One region of the Kocuria oceani genome, then DNA from elsewhere that is predicted to be linked to it. Evidence: riboswitches for the same ligand, from Rfam matches in the RefSeq annotation. Region 1 holds a riboswitch; each other region holds the start of a gene.
What was found. Region 1 has a riboswitch for cyclic di-AMP ahead of PU704_RS15060 (C40 family peptidase). Riboswitches for the same ligand answer to the same signal wherever they lie in the genome.

Region 1 (3,938 bases):
CACCTGGGGCAGGCCCGTGAGGACATCCTCGCGTTCACGAGCTTCCCCAAGGACGTCTGGGCCCAGATCTGGTCCAACAACCCCGCCGAGCGGTTGAACCGGGAGATCCGGCGCCGCACGGATGCGGTCGGGATCTTCCCCAACCGGCAAGCCATCGTCCGCCTCGTGGGGGCCGTGCTGGCCGAGCAGACCGACGAGTGGGCCGAGGGCCGCCGCTACCTCGGCCTCGAGGTCCTCACCCGCTGCCGGCTCACCACCGTCGCCGACACCGGAAGCGAGGTGGCCACCGACCCCCTGACCGCACTCACCGCCTGACCCTTACACGAAGGATCGCTACACCACTCGCGGGGGCTTGACCACAAGGAGGGCGCGCCCCTCTGCGAGGAGGGTCGGCGCGCCCTCAGTCGAGGAGCACTCCACCGCGCAGTCTGCGGTGCGTGCAGGGTGGTTGTCCCCAACTCCTGACGTTGCCCTTGAGCGGGAGCAATTTCGCTCTGGATCCTTGCCCGATCCATCTTGGGAATACGCCAGGCTTGCCCCTCGATTTTACTTCTCGTTCCAGCCACCAAGCCAGGCATGTCCCCTCACCACTGGGCCAAGTGATGGTGCCCAGCACAGCCACCGCAGGGCCATCGCAAGGCCAGCATGCCGCGCTCCTGCAGTGAGTCACCGGGACAGGTGTCAGCCGCCCCACCAAGATAGTGAAAGACCGGGTGCGCGGAACCTGTCTGGCCGATCAGGAACCGCACACCCGGAGACTGTGTTCGTCCGGGTTCAGCGCACGCGGATGTAGGTGGGCCCGGAACCCACGTTGACGCTGTCGACGACGGTGCTGCCGCCGTTCCAGCCCCCGTGGACGGCCTTGCCGCCACCGATGTACACGCCGATGTGGGCCGTGCCCATGCCGCCGTCGGCGTAGTAGACGAGGTCGCCGGGCTGCGCCTGGCCGGCGGAGACCTGCGTGCCCAGCGTGAAGTAATCAGCCGGCCAGCCCCGGAAGGTGATGCCAGCGGCCCGCAGGGCATTGTTCACCGCTGCGGTGCAGTCCTGTCCTACCCCGAGCTGGCCCATGGCCGCAGAGGCAATGGTGGCCCCCTTGCCGGAGGCGGAGCTCTGCGGGGCGAGGGTGCGCTCGGCCGCCGGCGCCGGGGCGGGCTTGGGCGCCGGGGCGGTAACCGGGGTCGGGACCGGCTTCGGGGCCTCGACGACGGGTGCGGCCTGAACCACCGGGGCGGGTACCGGGGTGACGACGGGCTTCGGCGCAGGGGCGGCCTGGGCCGCGGGAGCCGCCTGGGCCACGGCGGGAGCTGCCTGCACCACAGAGGCCGCCTGCACGGCCGGCTGCGGGGCGACCACGGGCTTCGGGGCCTCGGCCTTGGGCTCTACCTTCGCGGTCTTCTGCTCGGTCTTGGTCACGTGGGCGACCGGTTCGAGGGACACGGTGGGGGCGGCCGACGGGGTGGCTGCGGCGACGGCCGACAGCGGGGCGTCGGTAGCGGCGCCCTCCTGGGCCGGGGCGGCCTGCACGGAGACGGTGGTGGCCAGGGCCAGGCCCGAGAAGGCCGCGACGGCGGCCACGGTGCGGGCCTTGCCGGTGAACAACGAGCCGATGCCGTTGGAGGAGTTCACGTCACGAGTCATGGGGATTCAGGAGGCTTTCTGGAGGGCCGGGCAGATCTACCGGAACGGTGCGGTGACAGCACGGATTACCCCGGGCAGGGGTGCGAGGTGTCACGGTGGCCGGCAGTGCGGCGATCCGGATCAGGAGTACCGTGCACGGCGGATGAGTGGAGGAGAGGTGCGGTGTCCGTAAAGGACGAGAAGCTCGTGCGGAGAGGCTGGGACTCTCATGCGCAGCAGACGGAGTGCCCAGGGCCCTCCGCGACGACCCCGGTCGTTGCGGAGGGCGAGCCGGGTCAGCGGTAGGTGTAGTAGCCGTCCACCGGCATGGCGTCCACGGAGTGGACGAAGGTGCCCTGGATGGGGTTGAGCGCCGAAATTATCTTGCCACCACCGATGTAGATCCCAATGTGCCCGCCGCCACGCATGGAGACCAGGTCCCCGGGCTGGGGGTTGGCGGTCGGGGTGGCTGCGGCGATCTGCTGGTAGCTGGTGCGGGGGATGTCAATGCCGTTCTGGGCGTAGACCCACTGGGTGAACCCGGAGCAGTCCCAGGCGCCGAAGGCAGTGCCACCCCAGACGTAGCCGGTGCCCTCGCCCTGCATGGCAGTGGCCACCAGGCCGGCGGAGGAGGAATCGGCCCCAAGGGGGGTGATGTCCGCGGACTGGGTCGACAGGCTCGCGGTGGTGGCGGTCTGCTCGGGCGCCGAGGCCTGGGACGCCGGGGTGGCCACGGGCTGGGCAGCGGCCGGAGCCTGGTAGGTATTGGTGGCGAAGTTGGCCGCCGAAGAAGCGACGGGCGCCCACGAGGTGGTGCTGGAGGCTACGGGGATCTCGGCGTAGGCCTGGGCCGGGGCGATGGAGCCGATGAGTGCCGCACCGGCGGCGGCGGCGATCGTGGTGTTGCGCACCGCACTCGAGGTGATTCCGGCGCGGTGGCGGGCAGTGTTCTGCTTGAAAAGCGACATGGGTGAGTTCCTCCCTTTGCCTACGAGGTGAGCTGTCGGATGCGGGTGGGAGACACCCGGCCACCCCGGACGCATGCGTCCTGGGCGACTTAACCCCAAGGCCCGGATCACCGGGACCGAAAATGGTTCCCCCGCTTCTGCCAAGCGATATCTCTTCAAGGACCCCGGGCACCGGCAGAATTCGGCGATGTGCACGAGGGCGCCGACCAGATCGATCATCGGCACGCAGTGGACAGTAGCCCATCCATAACGAAAGTGTCACGTTTAGGTCACGGCCTGGATTCTTCCCTCGGCCGGGGCTGAGAAGCCGGACTCCCGGCCCCGGGAAGGCTCGTTCCGGAAGAGATAGGTTCGTCGCCCAGTGGACCTCGTCACCCAGCTATTGGCCGACCCGGGACCGGATGACTAGGCAAAATGGCATCGTGGCGCGCATTTCGCTGGACACAGTCGACGACGACAAGGGGCCTAGGACTACGCGTAGTCTCCAGCGTTGCTTGGGCAAGTACCAAGGTTCCGTGAGGGAATCTTCGAGGTGGCTCACAGTTTGGGAAGGTCTCGGGGCGCCTTTTCGAGGTGCACGGCGGGATTTCTTCACGGAATCTCTATATTCGGCCCGCTGCACCGATGTGCAAGTCAGTCGATGGGATGCAGTTGCGCACCACTGAGGTGTTGATCTTCATCAAATCTTCAAACTTTCGGGGCGCGTCACACGGAAACGGCAGTCTACGGTCGATGACATGGCGGGCTGGCTCCGGCCGGTTCGTCTCCTGCTGAACCGATGAAGGAGCAAGTCATGACTCATCACGTGAGCGCGATGCTGGAGACCTACCCGAAGGACCTCGGTGGGGTGGACAAGGAGAAGCTGGCCGCCTGCATCGAGGCCTGTTTCGAGTGCGCCCAGACCTGCACCGCCTGCGCCGATGCGTGCCTGTCCGAGGACATGGTCGCGGAGCTGACCAAGTGCATCCGCACCAACCTGGACTGCGCGGATCTGTGCGAGGTCACCGGGCGGGTGCTCTCCCGGCACACCGGCTACGACGCCAACATCACCCTGGATACGATCCGGGCCTGCCAGATGGCCTGCAAGGCGTGCGCCGATGAGTGCGAGAAGCACGCGGACATGCACGAGCACTGCCGGATCTGTGCTGAGGCCTGCCGGCGCTGCGAGGCCGCCTGCGCCGAGCTGGTCGCCTCCCTGGGCTGAGCAGAACCTGCGCTGACCCATCACCCGGGCGGCGGAGGCGGTGAGAAGGCCCGTGGCCGGCTGGGATCGGCGCCACGGGTGGGATCCCAGACCTTTAGACCTGGTCTCGTAACTCTTCTACCTGACGCAGTCGGCGGAAGTTGATG
Region 2 (3,938 bases), on a different contig from region 1:
CAGCTCGTCGAGCTCGACCCGCCGGGCGCCCAGCTCGGCGGCGACCCCGGGATCGATCTCGCTGCGCGACTGGTAGACGATCTCCATGCCGAAGGCCTTGGCCCTGCGCGCGGTCGCCTGGCCGATGCCGCCCATGCCGACGACGCCGAGGGTCTTGCCCTGCAGGCTGCTGCCGAGCAGGAAGAACATGCCCCACTTCCACTCCTGGCCGGAGCGGATGAGCCGTTCCCCCTCGCCGAGCCGGCGGGTCGCCATGAGGACGAGGCCCAGCGCGATGTCCGCGGTGGCCTCCGTGAGCACCCCGGGGGTGTTGGTGGCCACGACGCCGCGCTCGCTGCAGGCCGGCACGTCGATGTTGTCGTAGCCGACGGCGACGTTCGCGACCACCTGAAGCTGCGGGCCGGCGGCGTCGAGAAGCTCCGCGTCGACGCGTTCGGTCAGCAGGCTCACCACGGCGTCGGCGCCGGCCACGCGGCGCAGGAGCTCTTCGCGGTCGATCGACTGCGGGCCCGGCCAGGCGTCGACCTCGTGCGCGGCGCGAAGCTTCTCGACGGCGGCGTCGGGCACCTGTCCCGTGACGACGACCCGGCTCATGCCGACTCGATCCACTGGCACAGGCGGCCGAGGCCGTCGCGGATGTCGGCGACGTCGATGCCCGAGTAGGCGAGCCGGATGTACTGCTGCTCCTCACCCGGCAGGCGCCGGCCGAAGTGCTCCCTCGTGCAGAAGGAGACGCCGGTCTCGTGCAGCGCCGCCGTGGCGAAGTCGCCGACCGCCGTGTACCCCATGCGCTCCATGGCGGCGGTGACGTCCGGGAACAGGTAGAAGGTCGACTGCGGCACGGCAACGTGCATGCCGGGAGTCGCGTTCACGAGCTCGCAGGCGGCGTCTCGGCGCTCACGCAGGACGTCGAGCATCTGCTGCACGGGCTCCTGGGGGCCGCGGAGCGCCTCGACGCCGGCCCACTGCACGTAGTGCGTGGTGCAGGACTCGTCGTTGGTGTTGAGGGTGCTCAGCACCTTGGCGATCTCGGGCGGCGCGACGGCGCAGCCGAGGCGCGAGCCGGTCATGGCGAACTTCTTGCTGAACGTGTACAGGATGACGGTGCGCTCGGCCATGCCGGGGAGCGACGCGATCGAGCTCGAGACCCCCTCGTAGCGCGTCTCGAAGTAGGCCTCGTCGGAGAGCACCCAGAGGTTGTGCTCCTGGGCCAGCTGAGCGATGGCCTCGCGCTCGGCCGCCGTCGACTCGGCCGAGATGGGGTTCTGCAGGTCGTTGTAGATGATGGCGACCGTGTTCGAGGTGATCGAGGCGCGCACCTGGTCGAGGTCGATCGCGAAGCCGCTCTCCGTGGGGAGGTAGCGGTACGGCACCGCCGTGCCGCCGAGGTACTCGATCTGCGACTCGTAGATCGGGAAGCCGGGGTTCGGGTAGAGCACCTCCTGGCTTGGGTTCATGACCGCCTGCAGGAACTTCGTGATGACGGGCTTGCCGCCGGTCATCACGACGATGTTCTCGGGGGTGAGGTCGATGCCGCGGCGCGAGCCGAGGTCCTCGGCGAGGGCCTCCCGCAGCTGGGGGATGCCGGGGCCGGGGCAGTAGCCCGTGTAGCCGTCGGCGATGGCCCGGTTCATGGCCTCGATGATGTGCGGGGCCGTCGGGATGTTGATGTCGCCGAGGTGGAAGGGGTACACGCGGTTCCCCTGCGCCTTCCAGGCGGCCGCGGCCTGGGCGACGCTGAAGGCGGTTTCGGTGCCCAGCCGGTCGAGCCGGTGCGCGAGTTCTCGCATGCTGTTCCACTCCTCGTCGAGTTGGCGGTCGATCCGTGGGCGGATCCACCCTGAGCATACGACTCATATATCAGGCTGTGAAGGGTGGTGCGGTAACCAATTCCGACAGGGAGCAGTGCCGTGGGGTTTCCCCGTTCCAGACGTCGTCCCGATGTGAGCGGGAGCGCGGTTCCGTCGGAACCGCGCTCCCGCTCACATGCGTGGGGTCAGCGCACGCGGATGTAGACGGGTCCCGAGCCGACGTGGACGGTCTGGATGACCGTCTGGTGGCCGTTCCAGCCGCCGTGGACGGCCTTGCTGCCGCCGATGTACACGGCGATGTGGGCGAAGCCCATGCCGCCGTTGGCGTAGTAGACCAGGTCACCGGGCTGGGCCTGGGCGGCGGAGACCCGGTGGCCGAGATTCAGGTAGGAGACCGGCCACCCGTGGTGGTTGATCCCGGCCGCACGCAGGGACTTGGTGACCAGAGAGGTGCAGTCCTGACCCACACCGAGCTGGCTCTTGGCCGCGGCGGCGATGGTCGCGGCCTTGCCGGACTGGGACTGGATGCTGAGGAGCTGCTGGGGGGCTGCGGCCGGGGCGGCCTGGGCCGGAGCCACGCTGCCGAGCGCCATGGCGCCGGCGGCGACCGCCATGGTCGCCGTGCGTCCCAGGGGGAACGCGCGCTGGGCGCGGTGGCGGGGCGTGCGGGAGTGGAAGATGGGCATGAGTGATGTCCTCCCTCTTGCCTGCGAGGTGAGCTGTCGGATGCGGGTGGGAGACACCCGGTCGCAGGGTGGAGGCCCTGGCGACTTAACCCCTAGGTCCCAGGGGAGGGACCGTTTCTGGTTCCCCCGCTTCTGCCGAGCGATGTGTTCAGGGGGCCCCGGGCACCGGCAGAATTCGGCGATGTGCACGGGGGTGCCGATAAGTGGGGGAATCGGCACGGAGAGAACACTAATCGAAAAGTAACGAGAAAGTCTCGTTTTCATCACGGGCGTGTCTCGGAATCTGCTGCAATCCGGCCGTGAGCCTTCGCGTTCGCGCGAAGCTGCTTGGGGAGGGGCGCCGACGGGGATCCTCTGGTAGGCGCATCTCAAGACAAAAGTGGGCTTGACCTGGGGCTCTGTTCCACTCGTGTCCGCTGGCGAGTCCGCCTCTGCCCTGGGGCGGGGCGTCCGGGGGTGACACGCGCGTTATGGCGCGAGAAACCGCGGGGAATGCTTCACGGAGCATTAGGCGGCCGACGTGAGCGGCTCCTTGGCAGGGGCGGAAAGGGCGACATCTTTGTGGGTCACAAGGTTCAAACAAGAATTCGCTAAAAGAAATTATGGCGCTTGTCATGACCGCCGGTGTGGGTCGGTTCTCTTCGCGGACCCTTCCGGCGTGCCTGCCCTACATCCCGCCCTCGTCGACCTCGGCGGCGTCGAGCAGGTTGTCCAGGACCCGGTCGAGTTGGGCCACGAGGGAGAGGTGCCCCTCGTGCTCCAGCAGGTGCGCCCAGGCGCCTGGTATGCGCGCGGCGAGCCACTCCCCGTGGGCCAAGGGGACGGTGCGGTCCTCCCGGCCGTGCCAGATCCGGGTGGGCACGGCGATCTCCTCCACGGCGAAGCCCCAGGGGCGGTTTACCGCCAGGTCGTCGTCGCGCCAGCCCACGATGCCCTGGCGCCGGGAGTGCTCGGCCGCGCCCATGACGTAGTCGGCGAAGTCCCCGGTCATCACCGCCCGGTCCACCGGCGGGAGCATGGCGCGCAGCAGCTCGACGACGTCGCCGTCCGGCGCCGAGGCGGCCGCGGTCATGGCCTGCACCTGCTCCTCGAGGTAGGCCTCGAGTGCCCGGCGACCCTGCCGGGCGGCGGTGAACTCGGCCGCGCTGTCCTCGTCCATCCCGGCGACCGGGTCCAGTCCCTCGGCGCGCGGCGGGGCGTAGCCGGCCAGCGAGGCGACCGCGCGGCAGCGGCCGGGCAGCAGCGCGCCGCACGCCAGGGCGCGCGGGCCGCCACTGGACCAGCCCAGGGCGAGGAACTGCTCCGCACCCACGTTGTCCAGCACGCATAGAGTGTCGGCCACGGCGCCGGCCACCGTGCCGGGGGCCGTCTCTTCTGGGAGCGGGTCCGAGGTGCCGTAGCCGGGGCGCGAGACGGTGAGCACTTGCAGCCCGCGCTCCGT
Region 3 (3,938 bases), on a different contig from region 1:
CGAGGCTGGCCCCGGTGAGGACCCGGCCCACCCCGCCGAGCAGTAGAGCCGCGCCATCCACCCCGGCGGAGACCGGGAACACAGTGCGCGGCCGGCACCAGGCTGCCAGCGGAATCGCTGTAGGGCCTCCAGAAGCTGACGGTTCCGTCCACCCGCCGGACCTCCCACTACTGCACCAACACCGACACGGCTCGGGACGGCCGCACCGGTCGGTGACGTGGACGAGGAAAGTTCCCTCGTCGCGAATCAGAAAGGTAGACCGGCCTTACATATGGCCGGATAGCGGTCATCAAGTCAGCTCAGTTGTCACCGATCGTGCGCCAGTCCCGGGCTCGATGGTCCTTACCGTCATGGCCGCATTGGCGCAGATGGAGCTGGAGATCAAGCGGGAGCGGATCACTGACTCGGTGGCCAAGCGGAGGGCTGCCGGCAAGGACCTCGGCGGGCGGCGCCAGACGTTTATGGATTCTCAGATTCGCAACGCGCTGCGACTCATCGAGGGTGGGGAGCCGGCCACTCAGGTTGCTCGGGACCTCGGGATGTCCAGGGCCACTCTCTATCGCCGGATCCGGGAGCTGCCGCAGGCGACGGCGATCTGAGTCCGTCACCTCGGGTGTTGCCGCAGTCCCACAGTCGCCCGTGACGGCTCACGCCGTCATGGGCGACTGTGGGACTGCATTCCAGATTCAGCGGAAGGTGACGTAGCCGTCCGTCGGCATGGCGTCCACGGAGTGGACGAAGGTCCCCTGGGTGGGGTTCAGCGCGGAGATCATCTTGCCGCCACCGAGGTAGATCCCGATGTGGGCGCCGCCGTTCTGGACGACGAGGTCTCCCGGCTGCGGGTTGGTGGTCGGGGTGCCGGCGGCCCACTGTTGCTGGCTGGTGCGCGGGAGGTCGATGCCGTTCTGGGCGTAGACCCATTGGGTGAACCCGGAGCAGTCCCAGGCGCCGAAGTCCGTGCCGCCCCAGACGTAGCCGGTGCCCACGCCCTGCATCGCGGTGCCGACGAGGCCGCCGGCAGCGGTGGAGTCCCCGGTGAGCTCGGAGACGTTTGAGGACTGGGTGGAGAGGCTCGAGGTCGAGGTGGTCTGCGGCGTCGGGGCGGCCTCCGTCTCAGAGACCGGTGCGGCCGGGGCCGCGGGAGTGGTGGGCGCTGGGGCGGTGGTCGTGGCGAGGGTCGCCACCGCAGAGACGGGAGCGGCGTAGGAGGTCCCCGAGGAGGCGGGGAGCTCGGCGTAGGCCTGGGCCGGGGTGATGGAGCCGAGCACTGCGGCGCCGGCGGCGACCGTCAACGTGGTGTTGCGTACCAGGCGCGAAGAGGTCTGGGCGCGGTGGCGAGCAGTGTGGCGCTGGAACATGGGCATGAGTGAGTTCCTCCCTTTGCCTGCGAGGTGAGCTGTCGGATGCGGGTGGGAGACACCCGGCCGCAGGGTGGGGGCCCTGGCGGCTTAACCCCTAGGTCCCGGGGGTGGGACCGTGTGTGGTTCCCCCGCTCCTGCCAAGTCGTCTCTGTGATGCGGACCCCGGGCACCGGCAGGATTCGGCGAAGTGCCCGGGGTGCCGATGAGATTGGCCATCGGCACGTAGAGGACCATAGCGTAAATATAACGGACTGATAACGATGCAGGCGGGGAGGGATCTGGCTCACTGTCATGGGTCGGCGCTGAAGAGCCTGCCCCTCAGCTAGAGCCGACGGCAAGGGTGGAGGGGCTCAGTCCTCCGACCAGCTCGCGGTCCGCAGTGGCAGCCCGAAGGACGTTTTGACCTGCTATTTCGCAAGCCACCCCTTGGTGGCGGCATGTGTCGATCGTTGCTGGGCGCCCCCCGGCCGCTCCAGGGAAGGCCCCGGCCCGCGGAGGCCGTAGCACGCGAAATCCCGCTCCTGTTGACGGATGAAGTGCCAGCTACCTCACATTCAAATGCCAGCGCACGGGGGCGGAAAGCGCGGATAGCTTCACGGAATCTTCACGCGTAGGGGCCGTCCGTGCCGCCTGGTGGGGGTCGCCTCACCCCAACGAATCTGGGCAGCGGCTCTCCCTGGTTGATGGTCTCGCTTCAGTTCACGTGCCGCCGTGCTCGCCGACGCCGACGGAACGCTGGAAAGGCCAAACATCACTTCTTCAAGGTACCCCGGGGGGTACTTGCAACATACCCCGGGGGGTATTACGCTGGTGGGCAGATGGCCGGAGGGACCTCCGCCGAACCCTTGTTCCACTGACTCCGTGAAGGAGAGTTTCATGCTGATCGAGCGCATCTACGACGAGGACCTCGCCCAGGCCAGCTACTTCATCGGGTGCCAGCGCACCGGCCAGGCGCTGGTGGTCGACGCCCGCCGCGACATCGACGTCTACCGGGACACAGCCGCGAAGAACGGCATGGAGATCACCGCGGTCACCGAGACCCACATCCACGCCGACTACCTCTCCGGCACCCGCGAGCTGGCCGCGGCCACCGGCGCGGACATCCACGTCTCCGGCGAGGGCGGGGAGGACTGGCAGTACGAGTTCGAGGCCGCGCGCCTGCACGACGGCGACGAGATCCGCATCGGCAACATCGTGGTGGCCGCGGTGCACACCCCGGGCCACACCCCCGAGCACCTGTCCTTCCTGGTCACCGACGGCGCCTTCGCCGACGCCCCCGGCTACCTGCTCACCGGCGACTTCGTGTTCTCCGGCGACCTGGGCCGCCCGGACCTGCTGGACGAGGCCGCCGGCGGCGTGGACACCCGCTTTCTCGGCGCACAGCAGATGTTCGCCAGCCTCAAGGAGAAGTTCCTGACCCTGCCCGACCACGTCCAGGTCTTCCCCGGCCACGGCGCGGGCTCGGCCTGCGGCAAGGCCCTGGGCGCGATCCCCTCCACCACGGTGGGCTACGAGCGGCTCTACGCCTGGTGGGGCCCCTACCTGGCCGCCGACGACGAGGCCGGCTTCGTCGCCGAGCTGCTCGACGGCCAGCCGGACGCCCCGTTCTACTTCGGCCGGATGAAGAACCAGAACCGCCGGGGGCCGGCCGTCATGGGCGATCGGGCGCCCCTGCCCGAGTTCGACCCGCAGCAGGTCGCCCAGCAGCTGGCGGCCGGCGAGGTGACCTTCGTGGACACCCGCTCCGCGGACGAGGTGCACACCGGGACCGTGGCCGGGGCGCTGAACATCCCGGCGGGGAAGTCGATCGCGACCTTCGGCGCCTGGGCCGTGAACCCCGAGGCCGACGACCGGCCGCTGGTGCTGCTGGCGCCCGACCAGGAGGCCGCCCAGGAGTTCTGGGACCACCTGGTGCGCGTGGGCATCGACGCCGTGGCCGGCTACGTCACCGGGATCGAGGGCCTGCCGCAGACCACCCCGCGGCTGGTCTCCCCCGAGGAGGTCGAGGCCTTCGACAAGGCGCTGCTGCTGGACGTGCGCGCCGTGAGCGAGCACGCCGCCGGCTCCGTCCCCGGCTCCACCCAGCTGCACGGCGGCCGGGTCCTGTGGAACCTGGACCGGCTCCCGCAGCAGGGCACGATCGTGACCTACTGCCAGAGCGGGCTGCGCAGCTCGGTCGTCGCCTCCACCCTGCGCCACGCCGGCTACGACGTGGTGGAGCTCGGGGGCTCCTACGCCGCCTGGTCCGCCCGGCAGGACGCCCTGGAGACCACCCCCGCCGGCTGACCGGGGACACCGAGCCTTGAGCGCCCGGAGGGGCCGCCCGCTGATTGCGGGCGGCCCCTCCTGCCGTGTCCGCCTCTTGGGAATTGCGGGTGCCCGGGTACTGGTTCCTGACCTGTGAGTGGCGGTTTTCGGAGCTTGGACCGCCGAGCTGATGCCCGACCGTGCAGGCGGGGCGTTCACGGTCTGTCTTCTCGTGAGGTCTTCATCTTGGTCGTCGCCCCGGCCATCGCCGGTGCGGTCATTCCGGACCTGGGGTTGGGGGCGCTGCTTGTTATCACCGCTGCGGTGTCT

Region 2: another riboswitch for cyclic di-AMP. It lies ahead of PU704_RS14845 (NlpC/P60 family protein); the one in region 1 lies ahead of PU704_RS15060 (C40 family peptidase).
Region 3: another riboswitch for cyclic di-AMP. It lies ahead of PU704_RS18270 (C40 family peptidase); the one in region 1 lies ahead of PU704_RS15060 (C40 family peptidase).

What each region holds. Positions count from the first base shown of each region.
Region 1 is NZ_JARAMH010000015.1:32,818-36,755, forward strand. Features, by position in the region: gene PU704_RS15050 (IS256 family transposase) at 1-315, shown strand, start outside; gene PU704_RS15055 (C40 family peptidase) at 775-1,641, opposite strand; gene PU704_RS15060 (C40 family peptidase) at 1,917-2,588, opposite strand; cyclic di-AMP (ydaO/yuaA leader) riboswitch at 2,594-2,785, opposite strand; gene PU704_RS15065 (four-helix bundle copper-binding protein) at 3,382-3,792, shown strand; one part of gene PU704_RS15070 (IS5 family transposase) at 3,887-3,938, opposite strand, start outside.
Region 2 is NZ_JARAMH010000014.1:89,103-93,040, forward strand. Features, by position in the region: gene PU704_RS14835 (2-hydroxyacid dehydrogenase) at 1-594, opposite strand, end outside; gene PU704_RS14840 (pyridoxal phosphate-dependent aminotransferase) at 591-1,790, opposite strand; gene PU704_RS14845 (NlpC/P60 family protein) at 1,997-2,497, opposite strand; cyclic di-AMP (ydaO/yuaA leader) riboswitch at 2,503-2,688, opposite strand; gene PU704_RS14850 (alpha/beta fold hydrolase) at 3,165-3,938, opposite strand, start outside.
Region 3 is NZ_JARAMH010000027.1:10,590-14,527, reverse strand. Features, by position in the region: gene gnd (phosphogluconate dehydrogenase (NAD(+)-dependent, decarboxylating)) at 1-46, shown strand, start outside; partial or broken gene PU704_RS18275 (helix-turn-helix domain-containing protein) at 312-599, shown strand; gene PU704_RS18270 (C40 family peptidase) at 687-1,364, opposite strand; cyclic di-AMP (ydaO/yuaA leader) riboswitch at 1,370-1,550, opposite strand; gene PU704_RS18265 (MBL fold metallo-hydrolase) at 2,238-3,647, shown strand.